DNA from 2 places in the Pseudomonas sp. GW821-FHT05D12 genome. Region 2 is predicted to be linked to the other one. Evidence: riboswitches for the same ligand, from Rfam matches in the RefSeq annotation. Region 2 holds a riboswitch; the other holds the start of a gene.

Region 1 (5,725 bases), on a different contig from region 2:
TCGTGATCGCCATGGACGACCCGGAGATCAACATCAAGACCGCCGAGCTGGTGCGCAGCCTCTACCCGCACATGAAGATCATCGCCCGCGCGCGTAACCGCCAGCACGTGCACCGCCTGGTGGACCTGGATGCCTCGCCGGTGCGCGAGACCTTCTACTCCAGCCTGGAAATGAGCCGCCGTACCCTGGTGGGCCTGGGCTTGAGCCAGGCCCAGGCCGATGCGCGCATCACCCGTTTCAAAAACCACGACTTGCAAGTCCTCGCCGCCCAACACGCGGTGTACGACGATGCGGCCAAGGTCATGCAGACCGCCCAGGAAGCCCGTGCAGAACTGGCGCGACTGTTTGAGATGGATCGGCTCGAGGAGGAGTCCGACAAGGTGTAAGGCTTCGGATGAACGATATTGCGAAATTTCTGACAGAATATGCCGCAATTTCGTTCATCCCTGGAGCGCTTCATGGCCACTTTCACCAAGACCGCCGTCCTGCTGGCCCTTGCGCTTACCGCCGGCAGCGCCTTCGCTGCTGCCAAGCCTGCCACGCAAACCCTCTCCACACTGGGCGGTAAGTTCACTTTCAGCCTGCCCAAGGCCTACGTCGCCGACACCCTGCCGGCCGGCAAGGCCGAAGATGGCACCGCCGACACCCAAGGCACGATGTACGCCAACCAGACCACGAAAAGCGTGGTGATCGTCGCCGAAACCGTGCGTAACGACGGAGTTACCATCCAGGACAACGACACGCAGTTCCTCGACGGCGCCGTGGCCGGCTTCGTCAAGGACCAGACCGCTGCACTGCCCGACTTCAAGAAACTCAGCGAGAAGAAACTCACGTTCAAGGGCCTGGGGTTGCGCCAGGTGGACAGCACCGCCACCCAGGGCGGCGGCAAGACCTTGAACTCCACTTTCCTCGGCGGTTCGGGCAACCATTTGCTGGTGATCCAGGCCATCTCGCGGGCCGATGATGTGAAGGGGCATGCGGAGTTGGTGAAGCAGATCACCGGCGGCAAGTGAGCCGATCTTCCTGACATCACCAACAAATGTGCGAGCTGGCCAGCCAGCTCCCACACTTAGCCAACGTCAGTTCAGGCTTTTTTCCAGCCAAACCTTCAGGTCCTGCACCTCCGCCTCGCTGATGGTATGCGGCATGCCCGGATAGCCATGAAACTCCGGCGTCAGCCCCAACCCCGTCAGCACCTCATTCGCGCGCGTCGCCGACGTATACGGCAGCGCCTGGTCCAGGGTGCCGTGGCCGATAAAGATCGCCAGCTGTTTCAGGCGTTCATCCGGCTTCAGCTCGGCCTTGAGCACCGGCAACACGCTGCCACTCAACGCCGCAATCCCACGCACCAACGCAGGCTTACGCAAGCCCACCTCGTAGGACATGATCGCACCCTGGCTGAAACCGACCAGGAACACCCGGTCACTCTGGGTGTGGTATTTGGCGGTGGCCTGGGTCACGAAGTCTTCGAGCAGTGTGGCGCTGCGCTGCAAATCAGCCGTTTCGCCGTTGTACTCGCCGTCGCCCGGGGTCTTGGTAAACCAGCGAAAACCATGCGGGTCGACCGGCATCGGCGCACGGGCCGACAGGTAGGTCCAAGTGGAGGGCAGCGCGTCCTTGATGCCAAACAGGTCCTCCTCGTTGCTGCCGAACCCGTGCAGGAAAATCACCAGTGGCTGGTTGCGCGCATCGCCCTGGGTCTGTTCCAGGTATGAAAGCGGCAAATCGGTATGCAGGCTGGTATCGGCCTGGGCGGCACCGGCCACCAGGGCCAGCGCCAGGGCAAACAGTTTGAGCATGGGACGTTACCTCAGGGTTTGCGCAACAAATAAGTGTCCATGATCCAGCCATTCTCCAGGCGCGCCGCCTTGCGCACCCGTTCAATTTCTCCAGCCACTTCGCTGACCTTGCCGCTGATCAGGATTTCATCCGGCGTGCCCAGGTAGGCGCCCCAATAAATATCCAGGCCTTGATCCGCCACGCTGCGGTAGGAATCTTCGGCATCGAGCATTACCACCAGGGTATCGGCATCACTCGCCTGCCCTGCGGCCAAACGGCGCCCGGTGGTGATTTCGACGGACTTGCCGATGCGGTTCAGCGCCACCTTGTGCTGGGCCGCCAGGGCTTGCACGCTGGTGATGCCGGGGATGACTTCAAACTCAAAGTGGCAGCGGCCACTGGCGAGGATCGCCTGCAGGATACGAATGGTGCTGTCGTACAGCGCCGGGTCTCCCCAGGCCAGGAAAGCGCCGACTTCACCGTCAGCCATTTCCTCATTGATCATGCGTTCGAACGTCGCCTGCTTGTCGCGGTTGAGGTCCTGTACGGCCGTGGTGTAGTCGATATCCCCGCGCACACGCTCGGGGCAGTCGGCCTCGACGAAGCGGTAGCCGGGCTCGGTGATGTAGGTCTCGCAAATCTCGCGACGCAGGTCGATCAGCTTGTCCTTGCTCTGGCCCTTGTCCATCAGGAAAAACACGTCGGTGCGGTTCAGCGCTTTCACGGCCTGCATCGTGATGTAGTCAGGGTTGCCGGCGCCAATGCCGATGATCAGGATGCGTTTCATGGGTTGCTCTCAGTGCGGGGCGTGGATTTTGCCATGTTCATGCGGCCAGGCGTGAGTTTCCAGGCGCAGGCGCCAGACAGTGTTGAAGCGCAGTTCGGTGGCGCAGAGTGGCTCGACGTCGATCCGGTAGAACATCGCGACGGGCAACTGCAACACGTACAGCATCGCGGCGCGGATGACAAAGGGATGGGTGATAGCCACTACGTGCCCGGGCTGTGTTTCGAGGGTTTTCATCCACTGTGCCACGCGTGCGCAAATCTGCTCGACCGACTCGCCACCGTGGGGCGCACTGGCACTGTTGGTCATCCAGTCCTGCAACTGGCCATGATCCAACTCGCTGATGGCCTGGCCCTTCCAATCGCCGAAGTTGCCATCGCGCAGGGCTTCTTCAATCACCGGCGCACTGCCGAACAAACCCGCCGTCTGCCGGGCGCGAGCCTCGGGTGCGCAGAGCAGGCGCAGGTTTTTCGGGTAGCGCCCGGCCAGCGATGACGCGGCAGCTTGCCAGTCCATCGCCACCGATTCGTCATCGGGAAAGCGCCCCTGCTTTTGCAACGGCGTGATGGCATGGCAGATAAGGGTCAGACGGGTGGCCTGCATCACAATTTCACTCTGTTTCAGCGCGCAGTCAGCGTAGACTGGCAAAGTTGTTTCAACATGTTACAACGAACATGAAAGAGGAAGCCGGTTCGATTCCGGCGCGGTCGCGCCACTGTATTCGGCCCAGTAGCCGTAAGCCAGACCCTGTTTCAGCCCCTTCGCTATCCATTTCGGGACGCGTCATCCCTGGAGGTTCTCATGGCTAACACTGCTGCAACCCATCCTGATGTCTATGTGCCGACGATCCCGCTGGGCGAAATCCTGCCCTGGGCGATCTTCGGCGGCCTGCTGCTGATGCTGGCGATTTACTTCGTCGGTGCCGAGCAAGGCGCCACTGCGGTGTTCAAGGGCATGTACGTGCACGAGTTTGTGCACGACGGTCGCCACCTGCTGGGTTTCCCCTGCCATTAATTCATAAGGGAGACACACCATGACAGGGCAATTACTCGTACGCGGGATGCTGGTGGGCCTGCTCGCCGGCGTGTTGGCCTTCGGTTTCGCCAAGGCCTTCGGCGAGCCGCAGATCGACAAGGCCATCGCCTTTGAAGACCAGATGGCACAGATGCACGGCGATGCGCCGGAAGAAGAACTGGTGAGCCGCAAGGTGCAAAGTACCTTCGGCCTGTTCACCGGCGTGGTGGTCTACAGCGTGTCCCTGGGTGGCCTCTTCGCCCTGGTGTTCGCCTACGCCCTGGGCCGCATCGGCAAGGTCGGCCCGCGCGGCCTGGCGGCGCTGCTGGCATTGGCGGCCTTTGTGACGCTTATCCTGGTGCCCGGGCTCAAATACCCGGCCAACCCGCCTTCGGTGGGGGACCCGCAGACCATTGCACAGCGCACCAGGCTGTTCTTCCTGATGCTGCTGGTGTCGGTGGCGGCGGCCGTGATCGCGATCAACGCCGCGCGCAAGCTGATTGCCCGCCGTGGCGTGTGGAGCGGCGCGATCCTCGGCGTGGCGCTGTACATCGTGATCGTCGCAGTGGCCGGCAGCCTCTTCCCGGTGATCAACGAAGTGCCGGAGCAGTTCTCGGCCGTGCTGCTGTGGAAATTTCGCGTGGCCTCGTTGGGCATCCAGTTGGTGCTGTGGACCACCCTGGGCCTGGTGTTCGGGGCGGTGGCCGAGCGCAAGCTCAGCCAGCCAAAAGCCCGATTCAACTCCTGAGTCAAATCCCGGGATGGGCCAGGTAAAACACCTGGTAGCCCGTCCCGGGATGGTCCGCCTGCAACGCCTTGGCCGACAAGGTGATCCGTACCAGCCGCCAGGCCTGCACATCCAGCGCGAGGAACACCGCAAAGGTGTCGCCGCTATCCGCCAACTGCTGGTTGCGACTTTTCTCCTCGGCCAGGATCGCCGCCCTGTCCGCCCCCGGCTCCAACGCCCATTCCTCGCGGTACAGACTCAGCGCGGTCTGCGCCGGCCCACGTTGCACATCCAGCGGCAACCAGCTCTCGATATACGGACGGCCGAAGCTGTCGAGCACCTTCTGAAAGCGCTCTCCGAGCAGAAAATCGGCGGCCTGCAGTGGGTCGGACCATAGATACACCGAGGCATACACTTTGCCTGCGTGCTCCTGGGCGATAAACGCCTTGAACAGCAACCCCTCGGCGTGATCCCACAACGGCCCCAATTGCGCGGCGCGGCGGCGGATCACGGCCATGTCGTAGTCGGCAGGCAAGCGGTGTGAATACTGTTTGGCAAACATGAAGAAGCTCCCGTGCAAGTTGAGGGTTCAGCTTGCGCAGCGCCGATGATTTCAACAAGATATCAGCCGATATATGTGCGATAAGGATTGGATATGACTGACGCGCTAAAACCGCTGGATATCGACACCGTGCAGGCCTTTGTGCTGGTCGCCGACTTCGCCAGTTTCACCCGCGCCGCCGCAGCCCTCGACACCTCCCAGGCCGCCATCAGCCTCAAGCTCAAGCGCCTGGAAGAACGCCTGGGCTATCGCTTGCTGGAGCGCACGCCGCGCCATGTGCGGCTGTCACCGCAGGGCGAGCACTTTATCGTTGCCGCGCGCGCCCTGCTCAATGCCCACGAACGCGCACTGGGCGATATGGGCAGCCAAGCGCCCCGGCGCCTGGTGATCGGCATCAGCGACCATGTGGCCGGTCCCGACCTGCCAACCTGGCTCAGCCGCCTGGCCGCCTACGACCCGTTGGTGATCCTTGAAGTACGTATCGCGTCCTCCCGCGACCTGGTGGCCGCCTTCGACCGCAATGAGCTGGACGCGGTGATCGTGCGCAATGAGGGCGAGCGCCAGGACGGCGAAGTGTTGGCGGTGGAACGCTTTGGCTGGTTCGCCGCGCCCACCTGGCAACACCGCCCCGGCACGCCGCTGCGCATGGCAACCATGGCCGCGCCCTGCGGCGTGCGGCACCTGGCGACGCGCGCGCTGGATGCGGCGTGTATCGACTGGACCGAGGTATTTGTTGGCGGCGGGGTGATGGCCGTGGGTGCGGCAGTCACCGCCGGATTGGGCGTCGCTGCCCTCGCCCACCGCGTGGCCCCGGCCGGAGCGGTAGAGGTGAGCGAGCAATACGGCTTGCCGGCCTTGG
Region 2 (5,725 bases):
CTGGCGTTCGTGCTGGGGGCCCGTGCCGAGCTTTTCCCCAAGCTCGACGCGACAGGGATGCCGGCGGACCTGGCGCATTTCGAGGCTATTTATGTGCAGGGTGATGGGCGATTTCTGGTTGCCTGCGATCGAGGCCAGATCGTCGCTGCCATTGGCTATCTGCCTTACGACGGTCGTTTCCCACAGTTGAATTACCAGGGCCAAAAGACCGTGGAGGTGGTGCGCCTGTTTGTGCTGCCGGCGTTTCGCCGCTTGGGTCTGGCGCGCGCGTTGTACCTTGCGTTGGAGGCGCAGGCTAAGGCGGATCGGGTCGCGGTGATGTACCTGCACACCCATCCGTTTTTGCCTGGGGCGATTGATTTTTGGCTTCGGCAGGGGTTCGAAGTGGTGGATGTGGACGCGGACCCGGTGTGGCGCACGACGCATATGCAGCGCACCCTCTAACACCGCCAGTGTAGACGCCGGCAAGCCGGCTCCTACCGTTGAGTGCTCTGATCAGTTTGGGCGTAGCCGCAGTATCTGCGCCCCATCGAACGGGTCTGTCAGGTAATGCGCCTGCACCCCGAACGTCGCCTGCAGCCGCTGCGGCGTCAGCACGTCCAGCGGTTTGCCCAGCGCCACCAACCGCCCATGATCCAGTACCGCCAAGCGGTCGCAGGTGAGCGCCTGGTTGAGGTCATGCAGGGCAATCAAGGTGGTGACCGGCAAGCCTTGCACCCCCTTCAGAATCCCCAGTTGATGCTGGATATCCAGGTGATTGGTCGGCTCATCCAACAACAAAATCTGCGGCCGTTGCGCCAACGCACGGGCGATGTGCACCCGTTGGCGTTCACCGCCCGAGAGGCTGCGCCACGCACGTTGGCCCAGGTGGGTGGCGTCTACATCCTGCAGCGCCTGGTGCACGATAGCGTCGTCCTCGCGGGACCAGGGGCTCAGTGCCGACAGCCACGGCGTGCGGCCCAGGGCCACGGCGTCGAACACGCGAATGGCGTCGTCGGTGTCGGCCTGTTGTTCGACCACCGCGAGTTGCTGCGCAATGGCACGACGGGACAGGTCGCCCAAGCGCACTTCACCCAGTCGCACCTCGCCAGTGGCCGGGGTGCGCAGGCCAGCCAGCAGTTTCAGCAGAGTGGATTTGCCTGAGCCGTTCGGGCCGACGATGCCCAGGGTTTCACCCCGCTGCACCTGCAGGTGAATGTCGCGCAGCAACGTGGCTTCACGCACTTTGAAGCCCAGGCCGGTGCAGCTCAGTACGGTCATCGCGCATTCCTCCGGCCGATCAGGATCAGCGCAAAGACCGGCGCGCCCACCAAAGCCGTGACCACGCCGACCGGGATGACCTGGCCCTTGATCAAAGTGCGTGACAACACATCGGCTGCAATCAAGAACAATGCGCCGCCCAAGGCGCTGGCGGGCAGCAGGCGCGAGTGCCCGGTGCCGAGCAGCAGGCGCACGGCGTGGGGAATCACCAGGCCGACAAAACCGATGGAGCCGACAATCGACACCATCACCGCCGTGACCAGTGCGGCGCAGGCCACCAGCACAAATTGCACGCGGCGCACCGGGATGCCCAGGGAGGCCGCCGAATCGCTGCCGAAGGTAAACGCATCCAGCGCGCGCCGGTGCCACAGGCACACAGCAAGCCCTGCAACTGCCACCGGCACCGCCAGCCATACCGACGGCCAGCGCACCCCACTGAGATTGCCGAGCAGCCAGAACATGATGCCGCGCGCCTGTTCGGAGCTGGCCGACTTGGTGATCAGGAACGCCGTCAGCGCGTTGAACAGCTGCGAACCGGCGATGCCCGCGAGGATGATCTGCCCGGTACCGCTGGCTGAACCACTGGCTCGCGCGAGCAGGATCACCAGCGCAAATGCGGCCATCGCGCCGACAAAGGCGCCGGCCGACAGCGAGATCAAACCGCCGCCCACCCCGATCAACGCCACCAGCACTGCGCCCGTCGAGGCGCCGGCGCTGATGCCCAGCAGGTACGGATCGGCCAGCGGGTTGCGCAACAGCGATTGCAGAATTACCCCGCAGGTCGCCAGCCCGGCGCCGCATGCGGCAGCGACCAGCGCGCGCGTGAGGCGGTAGTTCCACACCACGCCTTCATCGATCGGGTCCAGCACGTAGCCGGCGGCCCAGAGCTTGTTGGCCAGCACCTGCAGTACCACCTTTGGTGCGATGGCGGTTTCGCCGATGGCCACGCCGGCGAGCACGGCGATCAGCAGCAGCGACAGGGCGAGTAGGGTGCGTATCATTTGGGCAAGTCGTAGCCATCGATGGCTGTCGCCAGTTGTTCCAGGCCATCGAACATACGGATGCTGGCCTGCAGCGCCAGGGCGTCGAGGATGATGATGCGGTTGTTTTTCACCGCGTCCATGTTGCGGGTGACCGGGTCACTGCGCAGGAAGGCGAGTTTCTTTTCGTGGTCATCGGCGGGGTAGCGGCGGCGGTCCATCCGCGCGATCACCAAAAAGGTCGGGTTGGCCTTGGCAATGGTTTCCCAGCCAACGGCCGGCCATTCTTCATCGGACTGCACCACATTGTGCAGGCGCAGGGTTTGCAGCATGAACTCGGGAATGCCCTTGTGACCGGCCACGTAAGGGTCGCTGGCCATCTCCGAGCTGGAGAACCACACCAGAGCACTGGCCTGCTTGAGGCCTTTGCCCTGCACGGTCGCGACGGATTTGGCCAGGCGCGCCTTGAGTTCGTCGTTCAGTTGTTGGCCGCGATCCTGTACGTCGAAAATCTGCGCCAGTTGGCTGATGCTTTTATAGATGGTCTCGATGCGAAACGGCTCCAGCCGCGTGCCGTCGGCGCCGACCAGGTTGTCCTTGCCTTCGCAGTCGGAGGGCAGCAGGTAGGTGGGGATCTTCAATTCGTGGAATTGCTCGCGGGTCCCGACCACGCCCTGCGGGCCGACCACCCATTCCAGCTCGGCAGCCACCAGCTGCGGGCGCTTGGCGATCACCGACTCGAAACTGGGCTCGTTGTCGGCCAGGCGTTCGATTGTGTCGTTCTGTGCCTTGTACTGCGCCAGGACGCTGTTGAACCACAGCGAGGTGCCGACCACTTTATCGCCTACGCCGAGGGCGTAGAGCATTTCGGTGGCGGCCTGGCCGATGGTCACGCTGCGCGCGGGTGCCTGCTGGAAGGTGAGCGTGCTGCCGCAGTTCTGCACGGTCAGCGGGTACTGGGTGGGCGCGGCGTGGGCCAGGGCACAGAAGCCCAGGCCAGTGATCAGGGCGGTAACGCGTGGCAGCATGGGGCGATCTCCTTGAAACCGTACGTGGAACTGGGGAGGTACGGTCTGGAATTACGCCCTCGAACGCTGCGGGTCAGGCAGGCAAGGATGTCCTTCCCGGACACCCCGCCGGTTAGTGTTGGTGCTTGGGCCGGCAGGTCTCCTGACTGATGCGTCATCGCCACGCTCCGGCCTTCCCGGACGAGGTCCAGTGGCATCAAGGAGCAGGCTCGGCACCTACAGTTGCGGGGGCAGTTCCGATTGGCGCGGCATACCGCGCTTCGGATTCCCTATTAGTCCCATTTGGGAACCGGCGCGGTATGGTAGTCGATCACGCGGTTGAGCGGGAGTTCTGACGGCGCACGGTGAGAAGACTGCGGTAGCTCTTATGGGATGGCTCTCCTATGATGCGCGGCCATGGACAGCCTTCACACAAGGAATACACAGTGAAATCATTCGTCGCCCTCGCCCTCATCGCCATGCTCGCCGGTTGCGCCACCCCAGGTAAAAGCGAAAAGCAGATTTTTGACGAAGCCGCTACCGCGCATGTCATGTCGCTGCCTTCCGGGGAAAACAGGGTGCGCTTGCACAGTGTGAAAATCCCCAGCCACGGCTTGATCGCCGACAACCTGGCCCTTGCCATGGCCGGTGGCGCCAATGCGATGTATCTGAAAGAAGAATTGCTGAAGGCCAAAAGCCTGGGCGACACCGGCTTTCTGATTATCGGCGCCAGCACTGTCGTTGACGTGGCCGTGATCGGCAACGCCTGTGAAGGGCTGGATCTGAAAGGTATGCAGATTTACTACTCGGGCACCAATGCGCAGAAGGATAAAGTGCGAACCGCGGTTGAAAAGACCCAGGCGCAGTTTTATTACATTAATGCGCAGTGAGAGTCTGGCAGTAGAGGCAGCCTTTTGGCAGTGAGTGGGCCAGTGCTCGCAAACGCTCTTGTACGGGTATGCGGACGTATCTTGCCCAGCAGGTTAAGCAGGCTAAGCAGGCTAAGCAGGCCAGACAGGCTAAGCAGCCAAGCAGGCCAAGCAGGTTGAGCAGGTTGAGCAGGTTGAGCAGGTTATTGTGGTGAGCAGGCTTGCCCTGCGTTGGGTTGCGAAGCAGCCCCAAAACCTCACACCACGGTTTGCCTGAAACTATGCGGTGGGATCCATGGGGGCGCTTCGCACCCCAACGCAGGGCAAGCCTGCTCACCACAACAACCCGTTGACATGGCCGTGATCGGCAACGCCTGTGATGGGTTGGATTTGAAAGGTATGCAGATTCACTACTCAGGCACCAATGCGCAGGCCCAGCAGGCTAATTGTGGTGAGCAGGCTTGCCCTGCGTTGGGTTGCGAAGCAGCCCCAAAACCTCACACCGCGGTTTTGCCTGAAACTATGCGGTGGGATTACTGGGGGGGCGCTTCGCACCCCAACGCAGGGCAAGCCTGCTCACCACAACAACCCACTGACGTGGCCGTGATCGGCGACGCTTGTGAAGGGTTGGATTTGAAAGACATGCAGATTTACTACTCAGGTACCACTGCGCAGGCCCAGCAGGCTAATTGTGGTGAGCAGGCTTGCCCTGCGTTGGGCTGCGAAGCAGCCCTAAAACCTCACACCACGGATTTCCTGAAACGATGCGGTGGGATTCATGGGGGCGCTTCGCACCCCAACGCAGGACAAGCCTGCTCACCACGACAAGCCTGCTCACCACGACCAGGCGGCTCACCACGAAAGCCGGCAGTCGTGCTGACCCGGCTTACTTGCGATCCAGCCAGACCGTCTGCGCATTGCAGAATTCCCGCACGCCGAAGTGCGACAACTCGCGCCCGAAGCCGCTCTTTTTCACCCCACCAAATGCCACCCGAGGGTCGGACACGCTGAACGCGTTGACGAAGATCCCGCCGGTTTCCAGCTGGTTGGCGATCTCCCGCGCCTTGGCTGCGTCAGTGGTAAAGATGCTCGCGGTCAGGCCGAACTCGCTGTCGTTGGCCAGGGCCACGGCGTGGTCGGCGTCGCGGGCGGTGATGATCGAGGCCACCGGGCCGAACAGTTCCTGCTTGAACGAAGTCATCTGGTCGGTGACACCCGCCAGCACGGTCGGCGCGTAGTAGTTGCCGGCACCCGGTACTTTGTCACCGCCCAGCAGCAAGGTTGCGCCTTCTTCCAGGGTGGCCTGGACCTGGCCGTGTAATTCGTCACGCAGGTCGAAGCGCGCCATCGGGCCGACATAGGTGTGGGGCGAGGTCGGATCGCCCATCACCAACGCACGGCTGGCTTCGAGGAATTTCGCGGTGAACGCTTCCACCACGCCTGCTTCGATGATCAGGCGCTTGGCGGCGGCGCAGACTTGGCCGCTGTTCTGGAAGCGACCGATCACGGCAGCCTGCACGGCGGCGTCGAGGTCGGCGTCGTTGAGCACGATGAACGGGTCGGAGCCGCCCAGTTCCAACACGCATTTTTTCAATGCAGCACCCGCCTG

What was found. A riboswitch is a leader RNA that binds a small molecule or an ion and turns the genes downstream of it on or off. The one in region 2 is predicted to bind cobalamin.
Region 1: it holds a riboswitch for cobalamin, as region 2 does, so the genes downstream of both, AC07SI_RS09975 (CbtB domain-containing protein) here and AC07SI_RS25025 (ABC transporter substrate-binding protein) in region 2, are expected to answer to the same signal.

The regions. Positions count from the first base shown of each region.
Region 1 is NZ_JBWKSN010000004.1:436,674-442,398, reverse strand. It holds gene AC07SI_RS10000 (monovalent cation:proton antiporter-2 (CPA2) family protein) at 1-386, shown strand, start outside; gene AC07SI_RS09995 (DcrB/PsbP domain-containing protein) at 459-1,013, shown strand; gene AC07SI_RS09990 (alpha/beta hydrolase) at 1,080-1,799, opposite strand; gene cobF (precorrin-6A synthase (deacetylating)) at 1,811-2,566, opposite strand; gene AC07SI_RS09980 (histidine phosphatase family protein) at 2,576-3,166, opposite strand; cobalamin riboswitch at 3,203-3,332, shown strand; gene AC07SI_RS09975 (CbtB domain-containing protein) at 3,365-3,577, shown strand; gene AC07SI_RS09970 (CbtA family protein) at 3,597-4,325, shown strand; gene AC07SI_RS09965 (DUF4865 family protein) at 4,327-4,866, opposite strand; gene AC07SI_RS09960 (LysR family transcriptional regulator) at 4,960-5,725, shown strand, end outside.
Region 2 is NZ_JBWKSN010000015.1:10,586-16,310, reverse strand. It holds gene AC07SI_RS25040 (GNAT family N-acetyltransferase) at 1-444, shown strand, start outside; gene AC07SI_RS25035 (ABC transporter ATP-binding protein) at 496-1,260, opposite strand; gene AC07SI_RS25030 (FecCD family ABC transporter permease) at 1,257-2,261, opposite strand; gene AC07SI_RS25025 (ABC transporter substrate-binding protein) at 2,258-3,268, opposite strand; cobalamin riboswitch at 3,384-3,577, opposite strand; gene AC07SI_RS25020 (hypothetical protein) at 3,694-4,137, shown strand; gene AC07SI_RS25015 (aldehyde dehydrogenase family protein) at 5,003-5,725, opposite strand, start outside.